Regions from separate parts of the Exiguobacterium sp. CH10 genome, predicted to be linked through region 3. Evidence: riboswitches for the same ligand, from Rfam matches in the RefSeq annotation. Region 3 holds a riboswitch; each other region holds the start of a gene.

Region 1 (3,280 bases), on a different contig from region 3:
GCGGTTGCACGCTATCGTGCCATTGGGTATGAGGTGATTGAGACGTCGACAGAGCATGCGCGCGGAGTGGATGAAGTACGCGGGCTCTTTGAAGGAAAAACGAGCGTCTTCGCCGGTCAGACCGGTGTCGGAAAAAGTTCGTTACTCAACGCCGTCGCACCAGAGCTCGAGTTGGCGACAGGGAAAATCTCTAAATCACTCGGTCGAGGGAAGCACACGACGCGTCACGTGACGTTGATTCAATTAGCGGATGGGCTTGTTGCTGACACACCTGGATTTTCAAGCTTGGAGTTTCCGCAAGAACTTGAGGCGGACGAACTCAGATGGTGTTTTCCTGAGTTCGTAGAACGCCATGACGATTGTAAGTTCCGCGGATGTGCTCACCTGAATGAACCGGGATGTGCCATCAAACAAGCCGTTGAAAAGGGTGAAATCGCTTCAACACGGTACGAGAATTATGTTACCTTTATGGAGGAGTTAAACGATCGAAAACGGAGGTATTGACAGATGATTAAAATTGCACCATCTATTTTAGCGGCCGACTTTGCCAATTTGGAGGCGGAAGTGAAAGCTGTACAAGAAGCGGGAGCGGACTATATCCATTTTGACGTCATGGACGGGCAGTTCGTGCCGAACATCTCAATTGGCCTACCAGTCCTCGCGAGCTTGCGTAAAAAATCAGATATGATCCTCGATGTGCATTTGATGATTGACCAACCGGAACGCTATGTTGAAGACTTCGTGAAAGCGGGAGCGGATATCGTGACCGTTCACGTGGAAGCGACGAACCATTTGCATCGCGTCTTGCAACAAATCAAAGCGGCTGGTGCCAAATGTGGAGTCGTCTTGAATCCACATACACCACTCTCGACGATTGAGCACGTGCTTGCGGACGTCGACATGGTATTGCTCATGACCGTCAACCCGGGATTCGGGGGACAAGCGTTCATTGAATCAGTCGTACCGAAAATTTCAGCACTCAGCCAACTTCGCCAAGACCGTCAGCTTGATTTTGAGATTGAAATCGATGGTGGTGTCAACGCGGAGACGGCAAAACATTGCATCGACGCAGGCGCTGATGTCCTTGTTGCGGGATCAGCCATCTACAATCAACCAGATTATAAAGCAGCCATCGATAGCATTCGTGGCGCATCTCGTGTATAATCAACGATAGAACAACAAGATAGAGTCGCAAGGGGTGTCACATCATGTGGCTGAGAGGCATACGCTAACCCTTTGAACCTGTTCCGTTCACACGGACGTAGGGATGTGGCGAAAATGCACGTTGCGAATCCAAGCAGCATGGCGTTTACGTCATGCTGCTTTTTGTCGTTCAACCAAATAAAGGAGGAAAAAAGATGAAATCACGTTTCAAATTACAAGCGCTCATTGAAATTTCATTGTTTGCGGCGCTCGGGCTCATTTTCGATTTGCTCATTCCATATCGCTTGCCACAAGGAGGATCAATCAGTTTAGCGATGCTCCCAATCTTTGTGATGGCATTCCGTCACGGACTAAAAGGTGGTCTCGCGACAGGTGCCCTCGTTGGGACACTCCAACTCTTGTTCGGTGCCTATATTTTCACGCCCGTACAATTCTTGCTCGATTATACGGTCGCCTATGGCCTTGTCGGTATGGCCGGAGTGTTCGCGGGGCGTGTGAAACATGCTGCGAGTCAAGGCGCGACGAAGACGCTTGCCACTTATTTAGTACTCGGGGCGCTCCTTGGGTCGATGTTACGATACGCGGCACACGTCATCTCGGGAATTGTCTTTTTTGCTGAATATGCAGAAGGTCCGGTCGTCGCCTATTCACTCGGCTATAATGCTACGTACATGGCACCATCCTTCGTCATCTCAGCCATCGTGTTAGTGCTCCTCTTCACGACAGCACCACGTTTCACACGTGTGGCGACACGGGATCTCCGTCAATGAATATATTGATCGTCGCGGCGAGTCCGGAACCCATTCCAGACTTACCGCGTGATGCCGATTTTGTCATCGGCGTTGATGGCGGATATCAAAGGTTATTAGATGAAGAGATCGTACCAGACGTTGTGGTCGGTGACTTTGATTCGTTCGAAGGACTACCACCTGATGAAGCGCTACGCTATCCCTCGGAAAAAGATGTGACGGACCTAGAGATTGCACTAGCGCTTGCGAGAGAACGCGGGGCGACACGGATGGATGTATATGGTGGCTTAGGCGGACGCATTGACATGACGTTTGCGAACGTCGGCCTACTTGAAGCCTATCCGGAGATGGTTCTTCACGGAGAAGGCCAAACGGTTTATCTCGTAAGAACAGGTAACGAGGTCATCATGAAGCGAGACGGGTATTATCTTTCCTTCATGCCCTGGAAGACGGCAACGATTTCGATTGAAGGTGTCAAATATCCACTCGATCATCATGAAGTCAAGAGTGGGGAGGCGTTGACCATTTCGAATGAATGGACCGAAGCGACTGCCCGATTGACGGTTCATCAAGGGATGGTTCTCGTCATGATCATCAAAAAATGAGCAAAAAAAATCCCATCGGCGAATGCCGCTGGGATTTATTCGTTCGTGTATAAGTATTATACGCGTTCAACGAGACCTGATTTAAGTGCGCGAGCTGAAACCCAAACGCGTTTCGGTTTACCGTCAACGAGAATACGAACTTTTTGTACGTTTACACCCCAAGTACGTTTTGTCTTGTTGAGTGCGTGCGAACGGTTGTTACCTGATTTAGGTGATTTACCTGTTACGTAGCATTTACGTGCCATGCGTTTCCCCTCCTTTTTTATGTGGGTTCGTCCTAATAGACACTCGTTTATATTAGCACGGCTTTTTTCCCGATGCAACTAGAAAATCATGCCATGACAAGAAAAAAACTTGACATTACTCTCAAGGATTTGAATAATGAATGAGGTTATCGCGTTAATTGACCGAGTTTCTGGAGCAGGTTCTTTTAATAACTAGGTACTTATTGTAGAATGTACATTAGGAATCATTCCGAATAAAGGAGGCTACTCCATATGGCAATTGAAATGAAGACAACATATGGCAATATTGACATCACAAGTGACGTCATCGCGACACTCGCAGGTGGTGCGGCGATGGAATGCTTCGGTGTGGTCGGCATGGCTTCACAAGCACAATTGAAAGACGGCATTGCTGAATTGTTAAAACGTGAAAATTATGCACGTGGTGTCGTCGTACGTCAAGAAGACGAAGACGTACATATCGACATGCACATCATTGTAAGCTACGGAACGAAAGTATCTGAAGTTGCATACAACG
Region 2 (3,280 bases), 1.2 Mb from region 3:
GTCTTGAAACACCGTTCCGACCCGCTGATTAATCTCGCCAGGTGCATAGTCGTCGTATGTTCGTCCAAGTAGTTCGAGCCTGCCATCAAGGATTCCGTCACAATTCTCCGGATAGAGACGGTTGAATAGCGCGAGAAGTGTCGACTTCCCGCTCCCACTCGCACCAGATAACATCGTACGACCTTGCCGAACCGATACCGTGACATCCTTAAGAATCGCATCTAAACTTTCTGGGAATCGAAAATGAAGTGACTCTGTCTCAACCATGGACGTTTCCACTTCGTGAAATCGCATAACCGCGAAGTGATCCTGTCTTCAACAATAGGTCACTGAGCAACTTCCCACCGATTCCAGCGATGACCATCCCACTGACGGCTCTCAGCCCGAACATCGTCGCCACATAACCTGGCTCTAACATCGTGAACCCACTCATGAAATATGTATAGACGAAACTCGTGACAGCCGACCCAAATCCGGCCAGCATAAGAACCCATAGCTCATAACGTCTATAGCCCGTCATCGCAAAGACGGCTTCTGCCCCTAAACCTTGTACGATGCCGACCAAGATGATGCGTGGCCCAATGGCATTCCCAATCAACATCTCAATCGTTGCGGCCATCACTTCTGAGATGAATGCCGCCCCCGGTTTACGAATGATGTATGCCGAGATAATCGATACGATAAACCAGATGCCAAAGATCCACTCGTAGGCAATGGGTCCGATCAACCCTGCCCACAAGTTACCGATATGAACGAACAATAAATAGACGACCGCGAAGACAACAGATAATACGGAAACAAGGACGACTTCTTTCAATTTCCACGATTTAAGCATGTCGCCCTCCATGTGACGGACTATTTACGCTGAACGTCACCGTCATGACAACATGTCGGTTCTTTTCACGCGTCCGCTTAAAGGCCGCCTCGTAGTATGAGAACACTGCATCTAAATTCCCGTGGATACCTGATGCATAATGCATCGACTCGTTATAGACACCAGCTTGTTTTGCTTGCTCGATTTCCTCATAGATAAGCTCCATGTAATTGTCAGCACCCATCGGATAGAGTGCGAACTGCGAAGACACATACTGGTCTCTTGATGCACCGTTTGATGGTTCGCTAGGAGTCTCGAGTGCCTCATCTCCCGTCGAATCTCCTGGACAACCGACAGAGAACGTTCCGCTCATCGAGACGTGCTTCCCTTCCTCCGAAGCAAGACTCAACACCGTTCGAGCGACGTCAAACACATGCTCGACTCGTCCACGGATGACCGTCGACACGTCATCCGTATGTCTCCACACACCTGACAGATCCGTTCGTTTTAGTGCACCTTTGATTGTCCCTACAAAATCGTCTGTCATCGGGCTCAGTGTGAATCGAAACCCGACAATCGGACTCGTACCACATGATTCATTCATTCTATTTCCCCCTCTAAATGTGTTTGCATAAAAAAAGCCGCATTCATGAGAATGCAGCAGCAAAATCTATACAAACTTGCATAGAGAAAGTGCCGCACTTCCTCACGCCAGTATTATCTGGATCGAGTTATAAGGGATCGGAGCCATGCTCTCATCTCAGCCGAAGCACCCCTAGTGCAGTCATTGATATGCGGTTACTTATGCAGTCACAGTATAGCGATGTTTCGAAGCTTTGTAAACGGTCAATCTGAATATGTGACGAATTGACCTGTACCCGGGAGCGGGTCATGGAACGTATCCCACGATGTTTCCATCTCCTCATCCGTCAATAAGCAAGCATCAAGTGACCGCTCGACCGTCTCCCGGTCCATTCGTTGACCGATGAGGACCAATTCGTTCTGTCGGTCTCCGTACGGCTCGATGTAGTCTTCGCGCAGTTCCGGTTCGGTTGCAAACATAGCCTCTCGTTCACTCTTCGGAAGTGTCGCTAACCAACGCCCCGCATGTTCGAGCGTTGATGCATACCCAGCCTGTGAAAACAGACAAGCGAGGTCGTTTCGTGTCGCAATCCATAAGAAACCTTTGGCACGAACGATTTCTTTAGGGTAATGTTCCATCCAATTCATCAAACGCTCAGGATGGAATGGTCGACGCCGGCGGTAAACGAACGAACTGATGCCATACTCTTCCGTTTCCGGCGTATGTTCTTCCGACTCGAGCTCTTGAATCCAACCTGCGGCGCGCATCGCTTGGTCAAAATCGAACAACTGGACGTCTAGCAGGTCGTCTAACGCCACATTCGAGTAGGTCGACGTCAACAACCTTGCGCTCGGATTGAGCGTTTTCAGTAAGCCCTTCATCTCCTGCAGTTCTTCTTCAGATACCCTGTCCGCCTTGTTCAATACGATGATGTCCGCAAACTCGACTTGGTCGACGAGAAGGTCGACGACTTCACGTACGTCACCTGTATCGACGGCTTGTTGGCGTTCCATAAGCGATTCACCGGAATTGAAATCTTTGAAGAAGCGGTACGCATCGACGACGGTGACCATCGCATCGATATAGACACGACTCGTCAAATCGATTCCGAGCGCATCGTCGGCATACGAAAACGTCTGCGCAACGGGAATCGGCTCTGAAATCCCAGAAGACTCGATGATGATGCCATCGAGCTCGCGATCTTTCGTTAATTCATAGACAGACGTCAGCAAATCTTCTCGGAGCGTGCAACAGATGCATCCATTCGAGAGCTCGACTAGTTTTTCATTGGTCCGAGAGAATCCTCCTTGCTCAATCAACTTTTCATCGATATTCAGTTCACTCATATCATTCACGATGACCGCATATTTCTTGTGATCTCGGTTATGTAAGATGTGATTAAGCAGCGTCGTCTTGCCGCTACCAAGATACCCCGATAGTACCGTAATTGGAATTCGTTTCATGATATATCCTCCATTTAAATCGTAATTATTACTTTTTATATAATGGAATGGTAACATCTTTTTGTCAACAAAAAAACACGTCCAACGACGTGTTTTTGAACATGTGGGTATTTATTCTTCAAGTGCCCTTCTTTCGGCTTCCGAGCGCGGATAAGCGTTCGCCTGCCATTCAGCCCGATAAATCGAGTCGAGTTGAGTCAATCCGACCTCGTCCTCATCTTTGTCTGAATCGACGCTCGGCACCTCATCCCACTTCGGGTCGAGGTAAGAATGATCTTCTTCACTTGCTCGATTTTCTTGGATCTTTTGAATCCCCATCTTAACTGCTGCAGCAACTGCCAACCCAATACCAGCTCGAACTAACAGTCGTTTCACCATCGTATTTCCTCCTCAGCGACCGAAACGATACAATGGCATCCC
Region 3 (3,280 bases):
TTACATGCCGTAATCTGAAAATCGTTTGCCACCGCATCGAGTTGCTTCGTAATCATTTCCACGGAAGTCGTTTCAATCCCATGCACGCCGAGTGTATTCTGGGCTGTGATGGCGGTAAGTACACTTGTCCCGAATACACCGAGCTCTTGAAATGTTTTTAAATCGGCTTGAATACCAGCTCCGCCCCCTGAATCAGACCCTGCAATCGTCAATACTTGCGGTCTCATGATGTCGACACCTCGATTCGATTCGTCGGGATTGTATATTGTGTCAATTGATGGAGGGCATTTAAAAAATGAATCGGAAAATCTCCCGGTCCTTCTGCCCGTTCGCTCGCCAACTCCCCGCAATAGGAATATCCCGACACGGCTGTCACCGTCGCCTTGAGCGCATTCTTTTCGACTGCTAGACATGCCCCGACGACCGCACTAAGTAAGCATCCCGTACCGGTCGTCTCAGTCATCCGTTTTGTCCCACCGCGTACTTCCATGACAACACTCCCGTCGCTGACCACGTCTTCTTTTCCAGTTACGGCTACGACGCACCCGTATCGTTTCGCTGCTTCAAGCGCCAATTGTCGCGGTTCGCATGCTCCGTCACCCGCATCGACACCTCGCGCTACCCAATCGACACCTATCAATGTCGCAATTTCTCCTGCATTTCCCCGAATGACCGTGACACGGACGTGACGCAAAATACGCTCGACGACATCCCGGCGGAATGACGTCGCCCCGACTCCAACCGGATCAAGTACAATCGGGCATCCCGCTTCGTTCGCCGCTTGTCCCGCACGAATCATCGTCGCCTCAGTCATCGTGCCGAGTGTCCCGATGTTTAACACGAGCGCATCGCTCACAAAGGTCATCTCTGCCACTTCTTCAATCGCGTCTGCCATGACGGGAGAGGCACCGATGGCGAGCAGTCCATTCGCCGAAAAATTGGCGACGACCGTGTTTGTGATGTTGTGGATCAACGGTTCCTGTTTTCGAATCTCACTCCAAATCTCATGTCTCATTGGTTGACCTCCTGTGACAACGTCCATGATTCGAGCGTCCATGCCATTTCCCAGAATGCGACTTCGTAGTAGCAACTCTTCAAGAAAAGTTTTGTGTAACGCACGCGTTCTTCTTCCGTTGCTTGTCCAGCCAATTCATCCAACCGATCAATCTGCTCTTCCACAAGCTCACGGAACCATTCCGAACCGTACGTCGCAATCCAAGCTGAATAAATCGGATGGTCGGGTCGTTTATCTTTTAAGCGTTCACCGATTTCGTAATACACCCAATAACACGGAAGGATTGACGCCAATACGTCACCGAGAGTCGGTCCTGCCTGTTGCATATGAAGCGCGTACGCGTAAGCGGTCGGTGCCGGTTCAAATGTCGCCAGTTCAACATCCGTCACGTTGAGCATCGTAAAGAACTCACGATGAAGTGAGAGTTCCGCCTCAATCGTGTGTAAGGCATGTGTCAAAAAGCGACTCGATAGTTCCATCGTCGGTGCGAGCGTCGCCCCTTTGGCCTGTACTTTCGAGAATTGATTCAAGTAATACGAATCTTGCATGACGTAATGTCTAAACTTTTTCTCATCGAGCGTTCCTTCTCCGAGTGAACGAACGAACGGATGATGAAAGCTTGCTTCAAACAATCCATCCGCTTCCTGACGTAAGTGATCTGTAAATTTCATAATAACTCCCCCTTATAACAGATAAAAAGACGCCGCCTCCCATAACGGAAGCGGCGTCTCGAACAGTCATATCTAGGTGAAGCCATATGAGTCGTCTCGCCCACTTCCCTACGCTAGCGTGAACTAGATCAGGTTCGAAGGGTCTGGACCTTGTCCATCTCAGCCGCGTGACGCGACTCCCCTAGTGGCAAACATTATGAAATTCAGTCGTCTTCGACCACATTCTATCAATCTTTTCATCAATTGCAAACCTTTTCCGATTCTGTTTTTCATTCTTCGCTTCGGGAATGGATAAATGAACTCATTTACATGAAAAGGATGTGTCCGGATTGAATACGATTTTATTAACCATTGCATTACTCTTCATCAGTTTGAACGTGTTTTGGTTTTTCAAACGTCAAACGTACAAGCAAACAGGATTTGACGGGAGATTGTTCGCTCAGTTGTTCGTTAGCCTATTTGGTGTCATGTTAGGATTCACATTGATTTATTATGCTTTGTCTCGTGATTCAGTCATTCTTGTGACTTCACTCGAATCCATGAATGCCGTTGAACCGACTTGGGAAAACCTCCTGTATTTCAGCGGGGTCACTTTATTATCAATCGGATTTGGTGATTTGTTGCCGATTGGTTTGACCCGATTATTCGCCATCATCGAAGGCGCCATCGGCATTTTGTTACCGAGTGCCTTCTTCATCAAATCGATGTATCAAAAAGACAAGTGAATATGTCCTAGCGCCCCGTGATGAGTAAGAACATATTAAATGCGACGAGACCGAGTGGTAGCATCGCGACCAAAATAATCGGCCATTTTTTTAAGCGAATGCCGACAAAGAGGACAAGACTTCCGACTAGAAGAGCAATAAATGTCGTATATGGATTCATGAAAAAACGCTCCTTTCTCTATAAGGAGCGTTTCCCGGCTCACGGCCTCATTAATCGTTCGAATGTCGAAGTGTTGCACATGCGGCACGGACGCGTCTGGCTTCTTCTTCCCGGAACACGAACTCACCTTGTTCCGCGACACGCTGTGCACAAAAGAAGAAGAGTGATTGCAGGCGATCATGCGTGTCTTCAATCGCGCTCAGCTCAGCCGAGGCATACGTCGCCGTGAGCATCTCCCACAATTCTTCTGGCAAGTGGTCGCGCATCCCGTCGCCCGACTTCCCGAGATTCGCAGAAAAGTCTGTTGCATAGCCGATGTTCCATTCCATCATCTGACGAAGCATATTTCGCATGATGTCGAGATGATCGAGCGCGTATAACACCTGGTGTCGTTTGATTCCTTTGACAACATAGAGTGACACCCACCAAAATTCATTCCAACAAGCCGCATACTCATCAACAGATGGACGTGTCACACGGTATGTGTTGTCTGACGGTGTCACACTTGGATGATGGTCTCGGTCAAACACGATCTGACTGAGCGAATCGGCTTTGAGCATCTCTTCAAGCTGCTCAGTGCTTCGAATCGTCAAATCAATACGGTGTCCGTCTACATATTGCACCAAAAATGCCACATGTCGTTCGGGATCAGACGTTTCAGGTGTCTGCATGATCAAGACTTCTCCAAACATGTCGATCCATGAGCGAT

The links. Region 3 has a riboswitch for thiamine pyrophosphate ahead of tenA (thiaminase II). Riboswitches for the same ligand answer to the same signal wherever they lie in the genome.
Region 1: linked by a shared signal. The riboswitch ahead of thiT (energy-coupled thiamine transporter ThiT) and the one ahead of tenA (thiaminase II) in region 3 are both predicted to bind thiamine pyrophosphate.
Region 2: linked by a shared signal. The riboswitch ahead of KNP04_RS00680 (Ykof family thiamine-binding protein) and the one ahead of tenA (thiaminase II) in region 3 are both predicted to bind thiamine pyrophosphate.

What each region holds. Positions count from the first base shown of each region.
Region 1 covers NZ_JACSKO010000002.1:452,071-455,350, forward strand. The annotation lists gene rsgA (ribosome small subunit-dependent GTPase A) at 1-504, shown strand, start outside; gene rpe (ribulose-phosphate 3-epimerase) at 508-1,164, shown strand; TPP riboswitch at 1,185-1,285, shown strand; gene thiT (energy-coupled thiamine transporter ThiT) at 1,359-1,934, shown strand; gene KNP04_RS09105 (thiamine diphosphokinase) at 1,931-2,518, shown strand; gene rpmB (50S ribosomal protein L28) at 2,575-2,763, opposite strand; gene KNP04_RS09115 (Asp23/Gls24 family envelope stress response protein) at 3,016-3,280, shown strand, end outside.
Region 2 covers NZ_JACSKO010000001.1:127,274-130,553, forward strand. The annotation lists gene KNP04_RS00670 (ABC transporter ATP-binding protein) at 1-267, opposite strand, end outside; gene KNP04_RS00675 (ECF transporter S component) at 260-835, opposite strand; gene KNP04_RS00680 (Ykof family thiamine-binding protein) at 828-1,418, opposite strand; TPP riboswitch at 1,501-1,601, opposite strand; gene KNP04_RS00685 (GTP-binding protein) at 1,661-2,860, opposite strand; gene KNP04_RS00690 (hypothetical protein) at 2,972-3,238, opposite strand; gene KNP04_RS00695 (SMP-30/gluconolactonase/LRE family protein) at 3,251-3,280, opposite strand, start outside.
Region 3 covers NZ_JACSKO010000001.1:1,286,928-1,290,207, forward strand. The annotation lists gene thiD (bifunctional hydroxymethylpyrimidine kinase/phosphomethylpyrimidine kinase) at 1-227, opposite strand, end outside; gene thiM (hydroxyethylthiazole kinase) at 224-1,015, opposite strand; gene tenA (thiaminase II) at 1,012-1,686, opposite strand; TPP riboswitch at 1,775-1,879, opposite strand; gene KNP04_RS06455 (ion channel) at 2,007-2,411, shown strand; gene KNP04_RS06460 (hypothetical protein) at 2,419-2,571, opposite strand; gene KNP04_RS06465 (aminoglycoside 6-adenylyltransferase) at 2,622-3,280, opposite strand, start outside.